2 regions of the Paenibacillus sp. FSL P4-0338 genome follow, and region 2 is predicted to be linked to the other one. Evidence: riboswitches for the same ligand, from Rfam matches in the RefSeq annotation. Region 2 holds a riboswitch; the other holds the start of a gene.

Region 1 (7,496 bases), 460 kb from region 2:
ACGCAGCATCCGCACCAGCCCGGAGGAACCGCTATGAGACAAAGAAACCGCCGGCAGCCCCGTGCCGCCGCCGGCAAGGAGAGCCGGGACCGCTGGATGATTACCTACGCGGATCTGATCACGCTTCTGCTTATTTTCTTCGTGATTCTGTATGCTATGAGCAGCTTGGATTCGCAGAAGTATGCCATTGTCAGCGGCTCCTTATCGGATACCTTCAAGAGCGGAAGTGCAGTGCTGGAAGGCGGAAGCGGCGTGCTGGAAGGCAATCAGGGAATCACCGGGGCTGGCGTTTCGAAGGGTCATAATGAAGACGGTGGAGACACTGGCGCTCCTTCAGCCACAGACTCTGCGGATGCGGACGGGCTGAATGGAACCGGGCAAACAGGAGATGGGGCGGGGCACCAGCCGTCAGCGCGCGAGCTTGCTTTTCGGGAACAGGAAGCGAAGCTGGCTGCTCTTATGGGCGTCATCACGGAGTATGTGGAGGAGAATAACCTTGGGGAACAGATTTTTGTTGCTGATAAGCCGCAGGGCATTGCCATCACGCTGAGTGACCGGTTCCTGTTCGATGCGGGAAAGGCTGAGTTGAAATCCCCTGCCTTCCCTGCACTGCGCCAGCTCTCCGGCCTATTCCGCGGTATCGGCGCTACCATCAGCATCGAAGGCCACACCGACAATGTTCCCGTGACACCAGGATCAGTGTACAAAGACAACTGGGAGTTATCGGGCGCCCGGGCGCTGTCCGTCCTGCGCTTTTTTCTGGACAAAGAGGGGCTGAGCCCTGATACCTTCCAGTACGCAGGTTATGCCGATACCCGGCCTGCTTACGATAATACAACCACTGAGGGAAAGCAGCGGAACCGCCGGGTTGAACTGATTGTGCTGCGCCAGCTTCAGGAGAAGGAGTAAGATACAGACGCAAAAAGACAGACCTCTCACATTAGTAACATCTAATGTTATAAAGAGAGGTCTGCCGTATTAACATCCGCTTCCGCAAATAAGCTACCTTTTATTCCCCAACCAGTTCCTTGTACGCAGCCGCATCCAGCAGGCCGGTTACTGCCTCTCCGAACTCTGCATCAAGCTCCAGCTCAAAAATCCAGCCGTCCCCGTAAGGGTGATCGTTGATCAGCTCCGGGCTGGCCTCCAGCGCATCGTTGATCTTGGTCACCTTGCCTGATACGGGTGAATATAGCTCCGATACGGTCTTCACGGATTCGATACTGCCCACGCTGTCGCCTGCGGAGATCGCCGCGCCTACTTCCGGAAATTCTACAAACACGATATCGCCCAGCAGATGCTGCGCATGATCCGTAATCCCTACACGTACTACGCGTCCCTCGCCCTGCTGCGCCCACTCATGCTCTTCGCTGTATAGCAGGTTGTCAAGCACTTCACTCATGTCCAAGCCGCCTCTTTTCCGTAATTGGAGTTCTAAATTTAGTTATAGCCTAAGTTATCGGCTTGCCTAATGTCAATATAACTGACAGTAAAATTAAATTTGTCAACTTTTTGACGTTTTTTGATTGACAGGGCAGAGGGTTACCCGGTTTAATGGAGTCAGTAGAAAAACATATGGTTTGCGAATGATGGCATAGGGAGAGACTGTCTCACAGGAAGACAGCGCCGAAGGAGTAAGCCCGGGATGGGTGAATCTCTCAGGCAAAAGGACCTTTGCCGGACGCATCTCTGGAGAGCATCCGGGTGCCTGCGCCGCAGGCTTCACGGATCACCAACGGGGAAACCTGCGCTTCATTGCAGGGTAACTCTCAGGTACCAAGGACAGAGCGGAAGTCCATTTATGCATGCGTGCATAATGGCTTTCGCCTGTCCTTTTTCGTATGTAATCAGACCAAGGGAGTGACAAGATGGAGTCTTTGAGAAGAACGCCTTTTTATGACCTCTATGCCGCTTATGCGGAGTCCAGATGTATTGATTTCGGCGGCTGGGAGCTGCCGGTGCAGTTCACCGGCATCGTGAAGGAGCATGAAGCCGTCCGTGAACGGGCCGGACTGTTCGATGTCTCCCACATGGGGGAATTCATGGTTACCGGGAGCGGTGCAGAAGCCTTCCTCCAGAGAATGACCACGAATGATGTCACCCGCCTGGAAGACGGCGCAGCGCAGTACACCCTGATGCTCTACCCAAGCGGCGGAGTGGTGGACGATCTGCTGGTATACCGGCTGGGCGTGGAGCGTTACATGCTTGTCGTCAATGCGTCCAATATCGACAAGGACTTCCAGTGGCTGCAGGAGCATCTTACCGCTGAATTCAGCGGCGTCAGTCTGAAGAATATCTCGGATGAGACGCTGCTGCTCGCGTTGCAGGGTCCGCTGGCAGAGACGATTCTGGCCAAGGTCACGCAGGTGTCTCTAACAGAGCTTAAGCCGTTCCACTTCCTCGAACACGCTGAAGTCTGCGGCGTCACCGTCCTGCTCTCCCGTACCGGATATACCGGTGAGGACGGCTTCGAGCTGTATGCTCCCGCAGATACAGCAGCAGCACTCTGGAACGGCCTGCTGGACGCTGGCGCTCCGCATGGCCTGACGCCTGCCGGACTCGGCGCACGCGATACGCTCCGCTTCGAAGCCAAGCTGCCGCTGTACGGCCAGGAGCTGTCGGCGGAGATTACGCCGCTTGAAGCCGGTGTCCAGTTCTTCGTGAAGCTGGACGCCGGCGATTTCATCGGCCGCGATGCCCTGCTGAAGCAGAAGGAAGCCGGTCTGCCCCGGCGTCTTGTGGGCCTGGAGATGATCGACCGCGGCATTCCCCGTTCCCACTACCCTGTGTACGCGGACGGAGTGAAGATCGGTGAAGTAACGACTGGCACCCAGTCCCCGACCCTGAAGCGGAATCTCGGACTCGCCCTGCTGGACGCTGCCTATACGGAGATCGGCACAGAGGTGTACGTGGAGATTCGCGGCAAGCAGCTCAAGGCTGCCGTCATCAAAGCCCCATTCTACAAAAGAAGCCAAGGAGTGAAGCCGCAATGAAGCACCGCTATCTGCCAATGACTGAGCAAGACCGCGCAGAAATGATGGAGACCGTAGGCATACAATCCATCGATGAGCTGTTCGCCGATATTCCGCAGTCTGTCCGTTACCAGGGAACCCTGCCGATGTCCGGCGCCTTGGACGAATACGCACTGCTTCGCCATATGAAGGGCCTGGCTGACAAGAATGCCGACTTCGATACCCACACCAGCTTCCTGGGCGCCGGATTGTACGACCACCACGTTCCGGTCGTCATCAACCATGTGATTTCCCGTTCGGAATTCTATACTGCCTACACTCCTTACCAGCCGGAGATCAGCCAGGGGGAGCTTCAGGCGATCTTTGAATTCCAATCCTATATCTGTGAGCTGACCGGCATGAAGGTTGCCAATGCCAGTATGTATGACGGCGCAACCGCCTTCTCCGAAGCGGCTGTGTTGGCCGCAGGCGCCACCAAACGCAAGAAACTGATTGTCTCCCGTACAGTTCACCCGGAAGCGCGTCAGGTGCTGCGTACCTCCGCCAACGCCTGGGGTCTGCAAATTGTAGAGATTGACTATGCTGACGGGGTAACGGATCTTGCCAAGCTGGCCGAAGCCATCGACAGCGATACCGCTGCCGTTCTGGTTCAGTCCCCCAACTTCTTCGGCGGGATTGAGGATCTGCGCGGGATCGAACCGCTGATCCATGCGGTTAAGGGACTGCTTGTCGTCAGCGCGAATCCCATTGCACTTGGCGTATTGGAGTCTCCCGGACGGCTTGGCGCAGATATCGTTGTCGGTGACGCGCAGCCGCTGGGAATTGCCGCTTCGCTCGGCGGTCCGACCTGCGGATTCTTCGCCGTTGCCGAGCCGCTCATGCGCCGGATGCCGGGCCGGATCGTCGGCCAGACGGTTGACCGGAATGGCAAGCGCGGCTTCGTGCTGACGCTGCAAGCCCGCGAACAGCATATCCGCCGGGAGAAGGCGACCTCGAATATCTGCTCCAATCAGGCGCTCTTGGCGCTGTGCGCTTCCGTCTACTTGTCCGTGATGGGCAAGGAGGGCATGCGCGAGGTTGGTGAGTTGAACATCCGCAAGAGCCACTATGCCGTTGGGCGGCTGGCTGAAATCACTGGCGCAGAGCGCGTCTTCACTGCCCCGTTCTTCAATGAATTCGTCCTGAAGCTCCCGGAGGGCAGCAGTGTGAGTGCGGTTAACTCCAAGCTGCTGAAGGAAGGCTATCTGGGCGGTTATGACTTAAGCCGGGATTATCCCGAGCTGGCCGGACATATGCTGGTTGCCGTAACGGAGAAACGAAGCAAGACCGAAATTGACGAATTCGCAAGCGCACTGGAGGGCTGTGTATGAAACCGGAACAAAGTCTGATTTTTGAATTAAGCCGTCCAGGCCGCTCTGCCTACTCCCTGCCTCTGTGTGATGTGCCGCAGGACGAGGGCCTTGGCTCACTCATTCCTGAAGGGCTGCTGCGCAGTGAGCCGGTCGTACTGCCGGAGGTATCCGAGGTGGATGTGATCCGCCACTATACCGCCCTGTCCCGCCGCAACTTCGGAGTTGACAACGGCTTCTATCCGCTCGGCTCCTGCACGATGAAATACAACCCCAAGATCAACGAGGATGTCGCCCGCTTCCCGGGACTCTCCAAGATCCATCCGTATCAGCCGGAAGAGAGCATCCAGGGTGCGCTTGAACTGATGTACACGCTGCAAAAGGATCTCGCCGCCCTGACCGGCATGGATGCCGTATCCCTGCAGCCCGCTGCCGGCGCCCACGGCGAGTGGACCGGCCTGATGATGATCCGCGCCTACCATGAGAGCCGCGGCGAAGTCCGCTCCAAAGTGATCGTGCCCGATTCCTCGCACGGCACCAACCCGGCCAGTGCCGCCGCAGCCGGTCTCGACACCGTGACCATCCCCTCCAATGACAAGGGAATGGTGGACCTCGAAGCACTGAAGGCCGCTGTCGGCAGCGACACCGCCGCGCTGATGCTCACGAACCCGAGTACCCTCGGACTCTTCGAGACGCAGATCGTCGAGATCGCCGCGATTGTCCATGAAGCGGGTGGCCTGCTCTATTATGACGGAGCGAACTCCAACGCGATTATGGGCATCACCCGCCCGGGCGATATGGGCTTCGATGTGGTGCATCTCAATCTGCACAAGACGATGAGTACGCCGCATGGCGGCGGAGGTCCGGGAGCCGGACCAGTCGGTGTAAAGGCGAAGCTGATCCCGTTCCTGCCGCAGCCTACTGTGGCCCAGAACGAAGACGGCAGCTTCACGCTGGACTGCGGCGGGCCGGAATCAATCGGCCGCGTCAAAGCCTTTTACGGCAACTTCGGGATTCTCGTCCGTGCTTATGCGTATATCCGCACCTACGGTCCTGACGGCTTGCGTGAGGTGTCCGAGAACGCCGTGCTGAACGCCAACTATATGATGCACCGGCTGGCTCCTTACTTCGAGATTCCCTTCCCGGGCATCTGCAAGCATGAATTCGTCATGTCCGGCAAGAACCTTAAGCAATACGGCGTCCGTACCCTCGATGTAGCCAAACGGCTGCTTGACTTCGGCTATCATCCGCCAACCGTCTACTTCCCGCTGACGGTAGAGGAATGTATGATGATTGAGCCGACCGAGACCGAGAGCAAGGAGACGCTCGACGGCTTCATTGAGACGATGATCCGAATCGTTAAGGAAGCTGAGGAAACGCCGGAGATAGTGATTAACGCACCGCATACGACTGAAATCAGCCGCCTCGATGAGACGCAGGCCGCGCGTAAGCCTGTACTTAACTGCTCCTGCGGTTAACCTTCTGCCAGAGAAGCTAGGCTTCTAAATCAAACAGCCGGGTCAGGGATACATTCGTATCGCTGCCCGGCTGTCTTGTATGTACCCGGAAGCGGATCTCCCGGCTAAGGCGTAAGGCGCTTCACGAACTGGAAGCGGTCATTCACCCGCATTTTACTATAGATGCTCTTCAACATATTGCGCACCGTGCCTTCACTGATCCCCAGATCGCTCCCGATGTGCAGCGCGCTCTTCTCCATCAGCCATAGCCTCGCTACCTCTTGCTCCCGCGCAGTCAGTTTATATTCCAGAAGCATGGCCTCAAGCCGATACTGCTGCATCTCCGGGTTCTTCTCCATCCACTTCTCCATGATATTCTCGGCAATCTGCTGCACGAAGGGAACGGCGAATTCAATAGGCTCTCCTCTATTAAAAGAAATATCAACATACCCGTAAACGCTATCATCATCCTGCAGCGGAGCGCATACACAGTTCCAGTCGCGGAAGGTCTGATCCGTATGCTCCGTTCCCCGCACCACCCCGATGCAGTTCATCTCCATCGCCAGCGATACGGCATTCATTCCCGCCTGCTGCCTGCTTAAGCTGACCCCCGGACGCAGCTCCGCCTGCTCCATCTCCGCCTGCGTCTCCGAAGAGGAATAGACCAGCTCCAGAATGATCCCCGCCTTGTCTGTCAGGAATACCACATATGGAATCGAGAGCAGCTGGCTTAATTTGTTCATTTCACTGCGGATCGAAGAAATCATAGCTCTATGGTAGATGTGCTCCCTGGATTCTTCGGAAGCCCCCGCCGCCACGGACATCCCTCCCTGGACTTGGGCCTTAGCTGCCTCCAGGGGCCGGAAGGCTTCAAGTTCGCTAGCTTCTAAATCCCCAGGCATACTCCATGCTCTTGATTGATTAAAGACTCTCACAAACGATCCCTCCATATTTACCAATTCCTATATCATCAATTTTAAAAGAAAGCATTATAACATACAATTACGGAATAATGAACATTCAGTATTGGATCTGTAAATCCCCGCGTTAGCGCTGTAAAATGTAGAAATCTGTTCATCTCATATTTCTACATAATTCCAGGAGGTTCGACATGCTTCGCATCGGCTATCTATCGACTGCCCTCAATCTGGCTACCGCCATGGTATCCTTCCTGCGCTTCGGCAGTAATTATGCCCTCTTCATCATGGCCAGCTATACACTCTTAACCCTTGCGGGATACCGGCTACTGCAGAATAAAAGGACACTGCATCTGATCCCTCTGCTCACCTTCAGCTGTTCATTCCTCTTATACAACGTGACCTATGTATTGTTGAAGCAGATTAACCTCGTAGACCTGTATGCTGTAGACTGGAGACTTGAGGTTCAACTGGCGCTGCCCCTGCTGGTAGGGTTCGCCGTCCAGACTCTCCTTAAGCGGAGCGGCAAATCCCGGCTGGTGTAGGCTATCCGGGGCTGCTGCTTTTTTTTTGCAAAATCGACCTAATCTGATAGTTTTCGACATCGGCTCAGTGATATATTTACTCTTACGACTTTCAGCCCGCTGAGGATTCAGATATTTTCTCCGCAGTCATCTGCGGTAACGCTTTCAAAGTAATGAACAGGAGGGTTAAGCTTGAGTATGATTGAAGCCAGAGGACTGAGTAAGTCCTTTATGCAGGCGGTGAAGGAGCCCGGCCTAAAGGGAGCGGTGAAGCATC
Region 2 (7,496 bases):
TCTTCGTATTCATATTCATAGTATTCAGGCAACTCCTTTATTCTTAAGGTCTGACCTGAATATACACAACCGCTCCTGACAACGTTATGTCAGTAGCGTTCCAGCATTCTCACCGTTTCCTCCCGCACAAGCTTCCGCAAGGCTTCCGGCTCCAGGACAACTGCCCCCGCTCCCCAGCCAAGCACCCATTGCAGCAGGTCCCCGGGCTGGCGTACGCGGAAGGTCATATGCCTGCCGTCTGCCCGGTCCTCCACGGCCTCCAGATAAAAGTTATTCGATTCAGCCGCCTTGTCAGCTATCTCGGGATGCACCAAAATACACACGCGTACATGGCGGTCATCCTCCGGCTGATACTCGTGCAGATCGAAATCCGCAGGCACTTCGAACCGGTCATCCAGAACGGTAAGCCCGCTCATTCTGGATAACCGGAAATGACGGATTTCCTGCCGCAGCCAGCACCAGGCGACCAGGGTCCAGGCGCCTCTGTTCAGGACAAGTCCATACGGCGAGGCGGTTCGGATACTCCGGTGACTTCCGTCAGCTTCCTGTCTGCCCTTCGTATACCCGAAGCTGATCTTCCGCTGATCCAGAATCGCGCGGCGGATCTGCTCCATGTACTCCTTCTCCTGTCCTTGCAGCTTATCTTTACTGGTACTCAGCAGCAGGATGCTCTGGCGGAGCCGGGCAGCATTCTCCTTGACATCACCCGGCAGAATCGCTTCAATCTTCCTGCCTGCTGCGGATGCCCGGTTACCATACTCCGTATCGAACCGCTGCTCCACGAAATCTGTCCCGATCAGCAGAGTCACAGCCTCCTCCGCTGTGAAGCTGACCGGGGGCAGGAAATACCCCTTTACCAGTGAATATCCCTGACCTGTAGCTCCTACCACCGGCACTCCGGCTTCACTAAGCGCCTGGATATCGCGGTAGATGGTTCTTACACTAGTCTCGAAGACAGACGCCAGATCCTCTGCCCGTACGACCCCTTTGCGCTGCAGCTCCAGTACGATGGCTAACATGCGGTCTGTCTTGTTCATGCGGCGGCTGCACCCTCTTCATCCTGAAATCAGTTTATGTATTGATTATACTGATTTCCTGTTCGTTTTTCTCCTTACGGCTTCTGATGGAGTACAGAACGAACAGCAGAATGAACCAGAGCGGAGTAAACAGCAGCGCCGGACGGGTCTCGTCGGCAAAGAGCATGATCACTAGAATGGCGGCGAACAGCGTCAGGACAGCATAGTTAATCACCGGGGTGAACGGCGCTTTGAATTTGGAAGCGGCATGTAAATCCGGGCGGTTCCTTTTATACTTGATATGGCAGACCAGCACAACGCCCCAGACCCAGATGAAGCAAATGGCGCTGATTGTAGTCACGATGCCGAAGGCCTGACCCGGAATAAGCTTGCTGAGCAGCGCTCCGGCAGAGATTACTATAGTAGAAATAAACAGGGAATTCGCAGGCACATGATTCCGGTTCAGCTTGCCGAGCTGAGGGGAGGCCTGATTCCTTCTGCTCAGATTGTAGAGAATCCGGCTGGTCGAGAACATCCCGCTGTTGCAGGCGGAGGCCGCCGAGGTTAAGACCACGAAATTGATAATTCCCGCAGCAATCGGAATCCCGACCAGACTGAAGGTGCGCACGAACGGACTTTCAGACGCGCTAAGCTGGGTCCAGGGATTAATGCACAGCAGCACGAAGAGCGCGCCTACATAGAAGAACAGAATCCGCAGCGGAATTTTGTTGATCGCGGACGGGATGTTTTTCTCAGGATTCGCCGTCTCCGCTGCCGATACCCCCACCAGCTCCACGCCGACATAAGCGAATACCACCATCTGGAAGGAGAACAGGAAGCCCTTCACCCCGTTCGGGAATACGCCCCCGTGCTCCCAGAGATTGCGGACCGACACTGAGCCTGCATCCGTCTTGAACTGGGTCACCAGCAGGACAATCCCCAGGCCGATCAGAGCCAGAATCGTAACTACCTTGATCAGAGCAAACCAGAATTCGAGTTCCCCGAAGCTTTTGACCGTTAGCAGATTGAGTCCGAGCAGAATGATCAGGCAGATCACGGCCGGTACCCACTGCGGAATATCGAACCAGTACTGCACATAGACGCCCACTGCAATCACATCGGCCATCGCCGTCATAATCCAGCAGAACCAGTAGGTCCAGCCTGTAATGAATGCCGCGCGCGGCCCCAAGTAATCCTCAGCAATGTCTGTAAAAGATTGATACCCCGCCTTCGAGAGCAGCAGTTCCCCCAGCGCACGCATCACAAAAAACACGGCGATTCCCACGATCAGATACGTAAGCATGATGGAGGGCCCGGCCTGCTGAATTGCCTTGCCCGATCCCAGGAATAAACCTGTGCCAATCGTACCTCCGATGGCGATAAGCTGGACGTGCCGGTTTGCAAGCTCTCTTTTTAATTCTGTCTGTGCCATACCTGTTTCCCCCTTAATGTATACAATGCTGAAAATACGCAAAAAGGAGACTGGATATCATCCAATCTCCCGGTTCATAAGAGGTTCCAAATAAGCTATCTGCCCACGCTGAAGGGAATCAGCCAGGGAAATAGAAATCCGGTACTCTTCTGTCCTTTTGCCTGAGATTGTGAACCCTTCGGCGCTGCGGTCTCCCGCAGTCTCTCCAGAAGCTGCTCCAGCTATAGTGTGATCCATAGCCTTCATAGCTTGCGAATATTTAATTATTTGAAGCGGACTTCATCTAAATATTTGTCAATTCTATTCATAGCCCAGACTTCTGTCAATAACATTAGTTACATCGCTTGTTATTTAACCGTAATTTTGGTTTCCAGATCTTTATAATAGGTTTTAGCCCATTGGCCCTGTTTGTCCTTGAACATTTTCCCGCTGGCATCCTTGGCATACGTAAACGGCTTAACACTAATGGTCTTCGGGACGGCCGGAAAAGCACCGTAGTTCTGCTCCTCAGTACCGCTTGTCTTAACCTTCTCAAACGGCTTGCCCCACGGCGAGCTCACATTCCCTTTCTCATCCACAAGGTCATATAACATTCTCTCCGGGCTCACCTTGGACTTGGCCGCCGCCGGAACTGCGCCCTTGAAGCTCACCTGCAGAGACATTGTTAACGGGGTCATCTGGAAGGATGTCACTGTGTAGCTGAATGTGCTGTTCTTCTTGGAGACGCCCGGCTTCAAGCTTAAGAGGGTCCCCAGCTTGTTCACTTGAACTTTAAAAACAAACGGCTCCTTCACCCCGTTGGCGTAAGTCTTCAGCGTAAGGTCGAATTTATCCGGGATTTGCTGCTTCATCGCGCCCTTATTCAGATAGATCAAGGCTGTGTCCGTATCCTCCGGATTTGTACTGATGGAAGTATCGTACAACAGCTTTTTCCCATTGATTAACACGTCCACATTCCTGGTCTGGTCTAGGAAAGAACCGTTCTTGTCCACCGTCCCTCCGTCCTGCCGGATGCCTGCGATAAATTGATTACTGTCATAGGTCAGATCGGTTAGTGTCAGGGTTACCCCCTCCTGGGTCACGGCCTGATTCGGGGCGGCAGCAAGCTTTTTCTGAACAATCGCCTTCAGAGTGGCGTTATCGCTGGCCGCGAACACGCTGCCCGCCTTATTATCCTTGTTAACATCGGCTGCCGCCGCTACGGGTAAAGAGTATCCCCCGCCGACAACTGTCCCTCCGAGTACAGCGGTTACTGCTGTTGCTATAATTGCTTTCTTCATCGTATTTAAGCTGATCGTGTACATAGCTTTTCTCCTTTGCTTTTGAAGAATATACAAGAATAACGCTTCCCGGCTGCTAGTTTGTGACATAAGTACAGAAATAACGTCTCTGCATAAAAGTCATTTTTGAATAAACAGAGTCATTTACAAGAAAGAATTCCGTTCATCCGCTCTACTATAATAAATTCATCCAGAACAAGTAGAGTGAGGTTAGAACTTATGGCAAATCCTGCACCACAAGCTATGAACACCAAGCTAGCGCCACCGCCCCAGGGCCGTTTCGGCCGTCTGCTGCACAATATCGTGCGATACCGGGTGCTGCTGTTGATGCTGCTGCCCACGTCGATTATCTTTTTCATCAACTGCTATATTCCGATGTTCGGATTATTCATTGCCTTCAAGAACATCAACTACATTGATGGCATTATGGGCAGTCCCTGGGCCGGGCTGGATAACTTCCGGTTCCTCTTCGCCACCTCTGACGCCCTGCGGGTGACCATCAACACCGTGGGTTACAATGTGGTCTTCATTATCTCAGGCCTTATTCTCTCCGTCTCGCTGGCGATTGCGATCAATGAGGTGCGTAACAAGCTGGCCTCGAAGTTCTTCCAGACCGTGATGATTATGCCGAACTTCCTGTCCATGGTCGTGGTCAGCTTCATCGTCTATGCCTTCCTGCACCCGGAGTACGGCTTCCTGGTCAAGCATATTCTGCCGATGTTCGGCTACTCCTCGGTGAACGCTTATATGCATCCTAACGCATGGCCTTACATTCTGTGGATCACCAAAATGTGGCACTCCATCGGGATCGGCAGTGTCATCTACCTTGCAGCCATCACCGGCATCAGCGAAGAGTTGTACGAAGCTGCGGTGATGGACGGGGCCAGCAAATGGCAGCAGATTACCAAGATTACCCTGCCGCTGCTTACGCCGATCATGGTGATTCTCACGATTCTTAACATGGGCGGTATCTTCCGCTCTGACTTCGGGCTGTTCTACCATGTGACCCTGGACTCCGGTGCGCTGCGCTCGACTACGGACGTCATCGACACCTATGTCTACCGGGGCCTGATCCAGCTCAATGACCTGGGGATGTCCTCTGCGGCGAACTTCTATCAATCTGTCGTCGGCTTCTTCCTGGTCATCGGCGCGAACGCTCTGGCCCGTAAGCTGAACCGCGATACGGCGCTTTTCTAGAAACGGAGGATTCTAATGACTACTGCATCCCGAAGCAACCCTTATACCAAAGGCTCTACTACCGCCCAGATTATTCTGAATGTATTCTTCATCGCCTTCAGCCTGGCGTGTATCCTGCCGATCCTGCTCATTGTCGCTATCTCCTTAACCAACGAGAAGGCCTTGACGCTGCAGGGTTACAAGTTCTGGCCCGATCATATCGACGCGTCCGCGTACCAATATTTGTTCAAGCATTCGGAGACACTGGTTAAGGCTTATGGTGTCAGCCTGACCGTTACCCTTATCGGAACTGTTCTGGCCGTGCTGCTGATTGCGCTGTATGCGTATCCGCTCTACCGGAAGGATTTTCCTTTTAAAAAGACATTCAACTTCTACCTGCTGATCACCATGCTGTTCTCGGGAGGGCTTGTCCCCTTCTATCTGCTATATGTGAACTATCTCGATCTGAAGGACTCGCTGGTTGCGCTGATTCTGCCCGGCCTGTCCAATGCCTTCTATATCTTCATCACCCGCACCTTCTTCCAGCAGACGATTCCGGAGGAGATGATTGAATCCGGCAAGCTCGACGGGGCCTCGGAGTGGCGGATCTTCTTCCAGCTGGTGCTGCCGATCTCCCTGCCTGTGCTGGCGACCATCGGACTGTTCACTACGCTGATGTACTGGAATGACTGGTTCAACTCCATGCTATTCATTAATGACACCAATAAGTTCTCGCTGCAGTACGTCATGATTCAGATGATCCGCCAAGCCGAATTCTTCAAAACCCAGCTTGCCGGCACCGGTGTCGCCCTGATGGTACAGGAATCCGTTCCGACCGAAAGTCTGCGGATGGCCATGGTTGTGCTGTCGATTGGTCCGATTCTGTTCATCTATCCGTTCTTCCAGAAGTACTTCACCAAAGGCCTCACGATTGGTGCGATCAAAGGTTAATTGGTCTAGCTCTGGCGTAAATGCCGGTTAGAATATATGATCTAATTATCATTGAGGAGGTTCATACAAATGAGAACAACCAGAAGCTCGGGCGCGGTGCTTGCTGCCCTAACCGCCGTGATACTGGGCATTACCGGATGCGGCGGGGGCAATTCAGGTGCATCCGCACCTTCCAAGGCAGAATCGACAGCAGCAGCTACAACAGCAGGCACGGAAGGCAGCACTAATCCTGACACCTCAACGTTCCGGAAGCTGAAAGTTTACACGGTCGGGAATTTCCCGCAAAATGATACCAAGGCGGTTGTGGACGAGATCAACAAGTATCTCAAAGAAAAAATCAACGCCGAGATTGACTTCCAGGGACTCCCTTGGTCCTCCTGGGCCGAGAAGATGGCACTAGCCTATCAATCCGGTGAACAGGTCGATTTGACCTTTGCTCCGAACTGGGCGGATTTCGCCAATAACGTAGCCAAAGGCGCATTTCTCCCGCTGGATGATCTGTTAGCCAAATATGGACAAGGCATCAAGGACACCCTTGATCCCCGCTTCCTTGACGGCGGAACGGTTGACGGCAAAATCTATGCGATTCCTACCAATAAGGAAATCGGCGAGAGCCATACCATTATGTTCCGCAAGGATCTGGTAGATAAATACGGCTTCGATGTGAACTCAATTGAGACGCTGGAGGACCTGGAGCCATGGCTGCAGACGATCAAGGAGAAGGAACCGGCCATCGCGCCTATCTGGCTATCCGGCAGCGGATCGGATACCCTGGGCTACTTCGACAAGACCAAAGAGAGCATGAAGGAGAACTTCCGTTATGAGCTGGTGGCAGGCGCTCCTGCCGGAATCGTCCTGGATACCAAGACCGATAAGATGGTGATCAGCTCGATGGAGTCCGACACCGCGATCTACCGGATGAAGCTCTATGGCGACTGGTTCAGCAAGGGCTACATTAATAAGGATGCGGCAACGACTAAGACCAGTACTGAAGACGCTTTCAAGGCCGGCAAGACTTGGATGAAATTCGGTTCTGACAAGCCGGACTCCGACAAGGAAGATTCCATCGCCACCGGCATTGAGCTGGTGAAGCTGAAGGGGAATGAACCCGAGATCAGCACAGCCAGCGTCAGCAACTCCATGATGGCCATCGGACGCACCTCGATTGATCCCGAGCGGACGATGATGCTGCTGAACCTGCTGCATACCGACCCCGTTCTGGTCAATCTGATTGACTTCGGCGTAGAGGGCCGGCAGTATGTCAAGGTAGAAGGCAAGGACAACTTCATCAAGCTGCCTGACGGCATTGCTACCCGTGCCGATACCGGCTGGGCACCGGGAATTGAATGGATGTTCGGCAACCAGACCATAACCTATCTGTGGGAAGGCGAAAGTGCCGATAAATGGGAGAAGTTCAAGGCTTATAACGAGAGTGCCCATAAGGTGAAGTCCTTCGGCTTCAACTTCAATACCGACGCTGTCAAAACACAGGTCTCTGTGGTCAGCAATATTATCAAGGAATTCCGCCCGCTGCTGGAAACGGGCAGCCTGGGAGTAGACAAGGTGCTGACGGAATACAATAATAAGCTGAAGGCAAACGGTATTGAGGATATCCGAGCCGAGGTTCAGAAGCAATATGAT

The links. A riboswitch is a leader RNA that binds a small molecule or an ion and turns the genes downstream of it on or off. The one in region 2 is predicted to bind glycine.
Region 1: another riboswitch for glycine. It lies ahead of gcvT (glycine cleavage system aminomethyltransferase GcvT); the one in region 2 lies ahead of MKZ07_RS22225 (amino acid permease).

What each region holds. Positions count from the first base shown of each region.
Region 1 is NZ_JBBOCG010000001.1:4,595,937-4,603,432, forward strand. Features, by position in the region: gene MKZ07_RS20200 (flagellar motor protein) at 1-37, shown strand, start outside; gene MKZ07_RS20205 (flagellar motor protein MotB) at 34-909, shown strand; gene gcvH (glycine cleavage system protein GcvH) at 1,010-1,402, opposite strand; glycine riboswitch at 1,587-1,684, shown strand; glycine riboswitch at 1,688-1,788, shown strand; gene gcvT (glycine cleavage system aminomethyltransferase GcvT) at 1,869-2,993, shown strand; gene gcvPA (aminomethyl-transferring glycine dehydrogenase subunit GcvPA) at 2,990-4,342, shown strand; gene gcvPB (aminomethyl-transferring glycine dehydrogenase subunit GcvPB) at 4,339-5,799, shown strand; gene MKZ07_RS20230 (helix-turn-helix domain-containing protein) at 5,904-6,680, opposite strand; gene MKZ07_RS20235 (hypothetical protein) at 6,890-7,240, shown strand; gene MKZ07_RS20240 (ABC transporter ATP-binding protein) at 7,418-7,496, shown strand, end outside.
Region 2 is NZ_JBBOCG010000001.1:5,055,265-5,062,760, forward strand. Features, by position in the region: gene MKZ07_RS22215 (DinB family protein) at 1-13, opposite strand, end outside; gene MKZ07_RS22220 (helix-turn-helix transcriptional regulator) at 90-1,037, opposite strand; gene MKZ07_RS22225 (amino acid permease) at 1,072-2,448, opposite strand; glycine riboswitch at 2,588-2,667, opposite strand; gene MKZ07_RS22230 (DUF5643 domain-containing protein) at 2,796-3,752, opposite strand; gene MKZ07_RS22235 (ABC transporter permease) at 3,948-4,925, shown strand; gene MKZ07_RS22240 (carbohydrate ABC transporter permease) at 4,941-5,855, shown strand; gene MKZ07_RS22245 (ABC transporter substrate-binding protein) at 5,925-7,496, shown strand, end outside.